DNA from 2 places in the Saccharothrix lopnurensis genome. Region 1 is predicted to be linked to the other one. Evidence: riboswitches for the same ligand, from Rfam matches in the RefSeq annotation. Region 1 holds a riboswitch; the other holds the start of a gene.
What was found. A riboswitch is a leader RNA that binds a small molecule or an ion and turns the genes downstream of it on or off. The one in region 1 is predicted to bind S-adenosylmethionine.
Positions count from the first base shown of each region.

Region 2: it holds a riboswitch for S-adenosylmethionine, as region 1 does, so the genes downstream of both, thrC (threonine synthase) here and ACFP3R_RS06680 (aminotransferase class V-fold PLP-dependent enzyme) in region 1, are expected to answer to the same signal.

Region 1 is NZ_JBHSQO010000005.1:3,497-7,699, forward strand. It holds gene ACFP3R_RS06670 (M28 family metallopeptidase) at 1-101, opposite strand, end outside; gene ACFP3R_RS06675 (potassium/proton antiporter) at 253-1,725, shown strand; SAM riboswitch class IV at 1,928-2,042, shown strand; gene ACFP3R_RS06680 (aminotransferase class V-fold PLP-dependent enzyme) at 2,075-3,391, shown strand; gene lspA (signal peptidase II) at 3,415-3,978, shown strand; gene ACFP3R_RS06690 (RluA family pseudouridine synthase) at 4,020-4,203, shown strand, end outside.
Region 2 is NZ_JBHSQO010000013.1:89,240-93,442, forward strand. It holds gene ACFP3R_RS15290 (glycoside hydrolase family 3 N-terminal domain-containing protein) at 1-162, shown strand, start outside; gene rpsT (30S ribosomal protein S20) at 293-553, shown strand; gene holA (DNA polymerase III subunit delta) at 865-1,848, opposite strand; SAM riboswitch class I at 1,948-2,074, shown strand; gene thrC (threonine synthase) at 2,086-3,351, shown strand; gene ACFP3R_RS15310 (hypothetical protein) at 3,553-4,014, opposite strand; gene ACFP3R_RS15315 (DNA internalization-related competence protein ComEC/Rec2) at 3,962-4,203, opposite strand, start outside.

The DNA of each region.
Region 1 (4,203 bases):
GCGACCGAGATGTCGGGGCCGGCCGGGGCGGCGGTGGCCGAGCCCGAACCGAGCAGCGCGCCGGCGGTGACCAGCACGACGGAGATCGTTCGCAGTTTCACGGTTTCTCCCGCAGGGAAGTGGAGGTTCTCCCACCGTGCCCTGGTCGGCGCGCCGCCGGTAGCGTCGTTCGGCTGGTGCCTGATTAGTCCAGATCGGCGACAACGGGGAGAATGACCGCGACGCGTGACGACAGGAGGTCGAGTGGGTGGTGTGACGGGCTTCCTCGGTGTCGCCGCCGGGGTGCTCCTGCTCTCGGTCGTCGCGGTGCGGCTGTCGATCCGGCTCGGCCTGCCGTCGCTCCTGCTCTACCTCGGCATCGGCGTGCTGCTGGGCGAGGCGGTGCTGGGCATCCAGTTCGAGGACGCGGACCTCACCCGGTCGCTGGGCACGGTCGCGCTCGTGCTGATCCTCACCGAGGGCGGTCTGACCACGCGGTGGCGCGACGTGCGGCCCGCGCTGGGGCTGGGCGTGGCACTGTCCACAGTGTCCGTCGGGGTCAGCATCGCGGTCACCGCGTTCGGGCTGCACCTGCTGCTGGACATGGACTGGCGCACGGCGCTGCTGTGGGGCGCGGTGCTGTCGTCCACGGACGCGGCGGCGGTGTTCAGCGTGCTGCGCGGGGTGGGCGTGGGCAAGCGGCTGATCGGACCGCTGGAGCTGGAGTCCGGCATCAACGACGCGCCGGTGTACATCGCCGTCGTGCTGCTGGCGGCGCCGGACCCGATCACCTGGACCGCGCCGCTGCTGATGGGCTACGAGCTGGTCGCGGGCACGCTGATCGGGCTCGCGCTGGGGTGGCTGGGAGGCGTGGGGCTGCGCCGGGCGGCGCTGCCCGCGACCGGCCTGTACCCGCTGGCCACGGTGGCGGTGTGCGTGCTGGCTTACACGGCGGGGGACCTGGCGCACGCGTCCGGGTTCCTCGCGGTCTACATCTCGGCGCTGGTGCTGGGCAACGCGCGGCTGCCGCACCGGTCGGACACGCTGTCGTTCGCCGAGGGGCTGGGGTGGCTGTCCCAGATCGGGCTGTTCGTGCTGCTCGGGCTGTACGCCTCGCCCGGTCGGCTGCTCGACGCGGTGGTGCCGGCGCTGGTGGCGGGCGGGGTGCTGGTGCTGGTGGCGCGACCGCTGTCGGTGCTGTGCGCGGCGCTGCCGTTCCGGGTGCCGTGGCGGGAGCAGGTGTTCATCTCGTGGTCGGGGCTGCGGGGCGCGGTGCCGATCGTGTTCGCGCTGATCCCGTTGATCCAGGGGGTGCCGGGGGCGCAGCGGCTGGTGGACGCCGTGTTCGTGCTGGTCGTCGTGCTGACGGTGGTGCAGGGGACGACGCTGCCGTGGCTGGCGAAGTGGCTGAAGCTGGTCCGGTCGGGTGAGGCGCTGGAGGTGCAGGTCGACTCGTCGGCGCTGGACGAGCTGGGCGCGGAGCTGCTCCAGGTGCGCATCCAGCGGGGGTCCCAGCTGCACGGCGTGTACCTGTCCGAGCTGCGGTTGCCGCCGGGGTCCTCGGTGAGCCTGGTGGTGCGGGGCGACAAGGGGTTCACGCCCCAGCCGACCACGCGGTTGCAGGAGCACGACCAGCTGCTGGTGGTGTGCACGGACGTCGTGCGCACGGCCACGGAGCAGCGGATCCGGGCGGTGGACCGGGCCGGTCGCTTCGCCCGCTGGAAGGGCGACGCGGGCCTGCCCTGACCCCGCGAGTCGTACGTTCCCGCCCGTCGTGTCGTACGTCCAGGACCCCCGAATTCAGCGTTCGCGTCACCCTGCGGGGTGCCTGAACGTGTAACTCGGGGGTCCTGAACGTACGACTCGCGGGGTCTGGGCGTACGACTCGCGGTCTCAGGGGGTGGGATGGGTGGTGGGGTGGTGGGGGTGGGGTTAGGGTGGTGGGGAAGGTCATGAGTGCCAGTGACAAGCCCGGGCTTGCTGGCCGGCAACCCTCCAACCGCGGTGGGGTGCCCCCGGTGAGGACCTGGTCGTGCGCGTCGGGCGTGCGGCAAGCGCGGGCCTCCGGTGGAGTCCCGGACTCCCGGAGGGTCTCGTGGCCGTTGCGGTTTCCCCTGTCGTCGGTGCCGGTCTGCCCCGGACGGTGGGCGCCTCGCTGAGGGTGCCGGTGCTGACCGGCGAGCGGGTCGAGTACGCGAACCTGGACCACGCGGCCGGCGCGCCCTGCCTGGAGCAGGTGCGGGACGCCGTCGACGAGCTGCTGCCCTGGTGCGCGAGCGTGCACCGGGGCGCCGGGTTCGCCTCACAGGTGTCGACGCGGGTTTACGAGCAGGCGCGGGAGGCGGTGCGCCGGTTCCTGGGCGCGCGCGACAGCGACTCGGTCGTGTTCACCCGCAACACCACCGACGCGCTGAACCTGCTGGCCAGGGCCCTGCCGCGGCGGACGGCGGTGGTGCTGTTCGACACCGAGCACCACGCGGCGCTGCTGCCGTGGCGCGGGCCGCACGTGCGGCGGCTGCGGACGCCCGGCGACCCGGCCGCGGCGGTGCTGGAGCTGGACCGGGCGCTGCGCGAGGCGCCGGTCGGGCCGCGGCTGGTGGTGGTGACCGGCGCGTCGAACGTCACCGGCGAGGTGTGGCCGGTGGCCGAGGTGGTGCGGGTGGCGCGCCGCCGCGGTGCGCGCGTCGTCCTGGACGCCGCCCAGCTCGCGCCACACCGGCCCATCGACCTGCGGGCCCTGGACGTCGACTACGCCGTGGTGTCCGGGCACAAGCTGTACGCCCCGTTCGGCGCGGGCGCGCTGGTCGGCCGGTCGGACTGGCTCCGGGCCGCCGAGCCCTACCTGGTGGGCGGCGGGGCCACGGCCCGCGTCACCGACCGCGGCGGCCGGTTGGGCGTGTCCTGGTCGAACGGGCCCGAGCGGCACGAGGCGGGCACCCCCAACGTGGTGGGCGCGCACGCCCTGGCCACCGCCTGCGACGTGCTGGCGCGGCACTGGGCGCAGACGCTGGAGCACGAGCGGGTGCTGCTGGCGCGGCTGCGGGACGGCCTGCGGTCGGTGCCCGGCGTGGCGGAGCTGTCGCTGTTCGGGGCCGGGCACGACCGGGTGGGCGTGGTCGGCTTCACGGTGGGCGCGCAGGACGTCGGCTACCTGGCGGCGGCGCTGTCCGCCGAGCACGGCATCGGCGTGCGCGACGGCGCGTTCTGCGCCCACGTGGCCGTCCAGCGGCTGGCCGGCGGCCCCGCGCTGCGCGCCTCGATCGGGCTGGGCACCACCGAGGAGCACGTGGACCGGTTCGTCGAGGCGCTGCGCCGGCTCGTCACCGAGGGTTCGCGGTTCGAGTACGAACTGAGGGAGGGTCGGTGGGCGCCGGTCGACGACGTGCGCCCGCTCCCGCCGTTCCTGCGCTGACGGGGATGCTGGACAATGGCCGGGTGAGCACTGAGCCCAACACCGAGTCCGACGCCGCGGACCAACCGGAGGCGCCGCTGCCCCAGCGCCGCGTCGCCCTGCTGGCCGTCATCGCGCCGCTCGTGCTGGCGCTCGACCTGGGCACCAAGGTCCTGGCGGTGGAGCGGCTGGAGGGCCGGGAGCCGGTCGAGCTGCTCGGCGGCCTGCTCTACCTGCCGCTGATCCGCAACACCGGCGCGGCGTTCGGCCTGGCCGAGGGCTGGACGGTGATCCTCGCGCTGATCGCGTTCAGCGTGGTCGGCTTCATCCTGTGGATCGCCCGCCGGCTGCGGTCGGTCGGCTGGGCCATCGGCCTGGGGCTCATCCTGGGCGGCGCGATGGGCAACCTGGTCGACCGGGTGTTCCGCGCCCCCGGCCCGCTGCGGGGCGGCGTGGTCGACTTCATCTCGGTGCTCGACCCGTGGGGCAACTTCTTCCCCGTGTTCAACCTGGCCGACTCGGCCATCTGCGTGGGCGGCGGCGTCATCGTGCTGATGGCCCTGCTCCAGCGCGACTACGACGGCACCAAGGTGGAGAAGAAGAAGTGAGCGGCTACCGCAACCTGCCCGTGCCGGACGGCCTGGACGGTATGCGCGTCGACGCGGGCCTGGCCAAGCTGCTGGGCCTGTCGCGCACCGCGGTGGCGGCGCTGACCGAGTCGGGCGACGTGGTGCTGGACGGGCACCCGGCGGGCAAGTCCGACCGGCTGGTCGCCGGCTCGGTGCTGGAGGTCACCCTCCCCGAGCCCGAGCGGCCGGTCCAGGTGCAGGCCG
Region 2 (4,203 bases), on a different contig from region 1:
GAGCTGAAGGCGGGCGAGCAGCGCGCGGTGCGGGTGACCTTCGACGCGACCCGCCTGGCCACGACCGCGGGCGACATGGACGCCACCGGCAGGCCCGAGGTGGCGAAGGGCCGGTACGAGGTGCTGGTCGGCGAGGGGAGGGCGGGGTTCACGGTGCGGTGAGCAGCCCTGATATCGTGACTGGTCGTACCGCGCGGCATTCCGCAGTGGAGGAAGACCGCCCCGGGTTCGGGGTGGAGCCGATCGACGAGCGCGGTACGACTCCGAGACCGAGGAAAAGGGTGGCTTTCGCGTGGCGAACATCAAGTCCCAGCTGAAGCGGATCAAGACGAACGAGAAGGCGCGCCTGCGCAACAAGGCCGTCAAGTCGTCGCTGAAGACCGCGATCCGCAAGTTCCGTGAGGCCGCCGAGGCCGGTGACAAGGAGAAGGCCGTCGCGCTGGCGCAGGAGGCTTCCCGCAAGCTCGACAAGGCCGTCACCAAGGGCGTGATCCACGCCAACCAGGCCGCCAACAAGAAGTCGGCGCTGGCCAGGCGCGCCAACCAGGTCTGACCCTGGTCCACGGCACCGAGCACCACAGCACCGAGCACCACAGCACCGGAGCGCCGCTCTCCCCTCGCGGGGCGGGCGGCGCTCCTGCTTTTCCGGCCGCCGGGCACTTGTTTCGAGCTTTTCCGGCCACCGGGCAGTCATCCCTGCTTTCCGGCCACCGAGCACTCATCCCTAAGCTTTTCCGGGCACCGGGCACCGGGCACCGGTCGCACGCCGACCGGCGGCGTCTCGGCATTCAGCAGCCCGGCGCTCAACCAGCCCGGCGTTCACCAGCCCGGCGTTCACCAGCCCGGCGTTCACCAGCCCGGCGTTCACCGCCGACCGCGGGCGGCGACGATCTTCAAGACCGCTCGCTCCAAGGCGTACCCCGAGTCGGCGGCGGCGCCCTTCACGTCCGCGTTGAGGTCCGCGACCACCGACATGGCCGACGCCAACCCCCACTCCTCCCACCCACGCGACTGCCCCTGGGCCTTCTTCACCTTCCACGGCGGCATACCCAGCTCACCCGCCAGCTTGAACGGGTCCCCCCGACCGACCGCCGACACGCGCGCGACCGTGCGCACCGCGTCCGCCAGCGCGTCGGCCACCAGCACGTGCGGCACACCGAGCTGGATCGCCCAGCGCAGCGCCTCCAGCGCACCGGCCCGGTCACCCATCACGGCCTTCTCCGCGACCGCGAACCCGGTCACCTCCGCCCGCCCACGGTGGTAGCGGCGGACCGCCTCGGCGTCGACCTTCCCACCGGTGTCGGCGACCAGCTGCGACGCCGCCGCGGCCAGCTCCCGGAGGTCGGAGCCGACCGCCTCGATCAGCGCGGCCACGGCCTCCGGGTCCGCCTTGCCGCCGCCGGCCGCCCGGATCTCGTTGCGCACGAACGCCTCGCGGTCCGTGGCCTTGGTGACCTTGGGGCACTCGGTCACCCCGGCGCCCGCCTTGCGCAGCGCGGCGGGCAGCTCCTTGGCCGCCTTGCTGCGCCCACCACCGCTGTGCACGACGACCAGCGTCACCCCGTCGGCGGGCGCCTTGGCGTAGGCGATCACGGCGTCGGCGATCTCCTTGCCCACCTCCTGCGCGGCTTCGAGCGCGATCACGCGACCCTCCGCGAACAGCGACGGGCTCACCAGTTCGGCCAGCTCGGGAGGGGTGAGCTCGGTCACCCGAACGCGCGTCAGGTCGGCCTGCGGGTCGATCTTCCGCGCGAGGTCCAGCGCGCCGCGCACCGCGCGTTCGACCAGCAACTCCTCCTCGCCGATGACCAGGTGGACGGCATCGGGCGTGTCAGTGGGCGCACTCACGCGCGCGATCCTCCCACGCCCGTTCGCCGTCCGGATGGTGGACGTCACTGGCTACGGGTCGGGATCGTGTCGTAGGTTGACGTCACCACAACTGAATACCGCTCATCCAGAGGGGCAGAGGGATCGGCCCGTAGAAGCCCCGGCAACCCGTCGTTCAGCGTGCGCGTCCAGCGCCCGCCGGCGATCACGGTGCCAATTCCGACCCGCGACGCGGGAAAGATGAGGAGACACCTCGCGATGACTGCTGTCAGTGCGCCCTCGGCGACCACCACCTCCTTCGACCTCGGTCCGGCTCGTGCCCTGTCCTGTCGGGAGTGCGGGCACGAGACGCCGCTCGCACCGGAATACGCCTGCCTGGAGTGTTTCGGGCCGCTGGAAGTGGCCTACGACTTCGGCCGCGTCCGCCGTGAGGACATCGAAGCCGGCCCCCGGTCGATCTGGCGCTACCGCGGCCTGCTGCCCGTGCCCTCCACGGTCGAGTCGCACCCCAACACCAACCCCGGCGGCACCCGCCTGGTGGAGGCCGACCGCCTCGCCAAGGCCCTGGGCGTCCGCAAGGTCTGGGTCAAGGACGACACCGGCAACCCCACCCACTCCTTCAAGGACCGCGTCGTCGGCGTCGCCCTCGCCGCGGCCCGCGAGCTGGGCTTCAAGGTGCTGGCCTGCCCGTCCACCGGCAACCTCGCCAACGCCGTCGCCGCCGCCGCGGCCCGCGCCGGCTGGGAGTCGGTGGTCTTGGTGCCCTCCTCCCTGGAGCAGGCGAAGATCCTCATGACCGCCGTCTACGACGGCAACCTGATCACCGTCGACGGCAACTACGACGACGTGAACCGGCTGGCCCAGGAACTGGCCGCCGAGCACGAGGACTGGGCGTTCGTCAACGTCAACGTCCGCCCCTACTACGCCGAGGGCTCCAAGACGCTGGGCTACGAGGTCGCCGAACAGCTCGGCTGGCGCCTGCCCGACCAGATCGTGGTGCCCATCGCGTCCGGCTCCCAGTTGACCAAGGTCGACAAAGCCTTCCGCGAGCTGGGCGAACTCGACCTGGTCGAGCAGACCCCGTACCGGGTGTTCGGCGCCCAGGCCACCGGCTGCTCCCCCGTCTCCGCCGCCTTCAAGGCCGGCCACGACGTGGTCTCCCCGGTGCGCCCGGACACCATCGCCCGCTCACTGGCGATCGGCGCCCCCGCCGACGGTCCCTACGTGCTGGACGCCGTGCGCCGCACCAACGGCGCGATCGAGGACGTCACCGACGAAGAGGTCATCGAGGGCATCCGGCTGCTGGCCCGCACCGAGGGCATCTTCGCGGAGACGGCCGGCGGCGTGACCGTCGCCACCGCGAAGAAGCTCATCGAGTCCGGGCAGCTCGACCCGGACGGCGAAACCGTCCTGCTCATCACCGGCGACGGCCTCAAGACCCTCGACGCCCTCAGCGACCGCATCGGCCCCCGGGCGAACGTGCCGCCGTCGGCGGAGGCCGTGCTGAAGGCCCTTCAGGACTGACACCACCACCCGGACCACCGGCCACATCGGAGCCACAAGCCACACCGGCGCCACAAGCCACACCGGCGCCACCGGCCGCTCCGGAGCCACCGGCAACACCGGAGGCATCGGCCGAGCCGGAGCCACCAACCGGGCCAGGTTCGGTGCCCGCCGAACCCGGTGCCGAACCCGGTGCGACGGTCACCAAACCCGGTGCGGCGGTCACAGCGCGACCCCCGAGGTGCGCAGCCAGCCCGTGCGCGGGAAGGCGGCCAGCTCGGGGAGCACGCGCGGCTCCACCGGTTCGGTGACCACGCGCCACGCGGTCAGCAGCTGTGGCCACGGCCGTTTCGCCTTTTCCTGGTTGTAGCGCTCGGCGTGCCACTCCTCCGGCGGTATCGCGAGGTCGTCGTCGAACAGGGTGTCGGCGACCAGGCGGTACGCGGCGTCGGCGGAAGCCACCTCGGCCGTGTGCACCACCCCGGTGGCGGTGGCCCGCGCGACGATGCCGCGTTCCCCGCCGAGCCGGTCCTCGCACACGTAGTAGGTGAAACTCGCCCGCAGCTCGTCGCGCGGCCAGGGCCGAGCGGTGTAGCCCGGCTGCCACAGCGCCCACCCCAGGGCCCGGTGGTCACCTGGCCGCTGCCACCCCGCGTTGAGCCTGATCCACCTGTCGTTCCTCATCTTCGTTTCCCTTCGCCTCGTCGAGCGGACCGCCCCGGCGGACGATCCGCAGCCCTTCCGGGCCGGTGAGGACGGCGGTGTCGCCGTCCCGGTCGGTGCGCAGCACCAGCGCGCCCTGCTTCACCAGCGCGTCGACCACCACCCCGCTGGGGTGGCCGTAGCGGTTGCCCGCGCCGACGCTCACCAGCG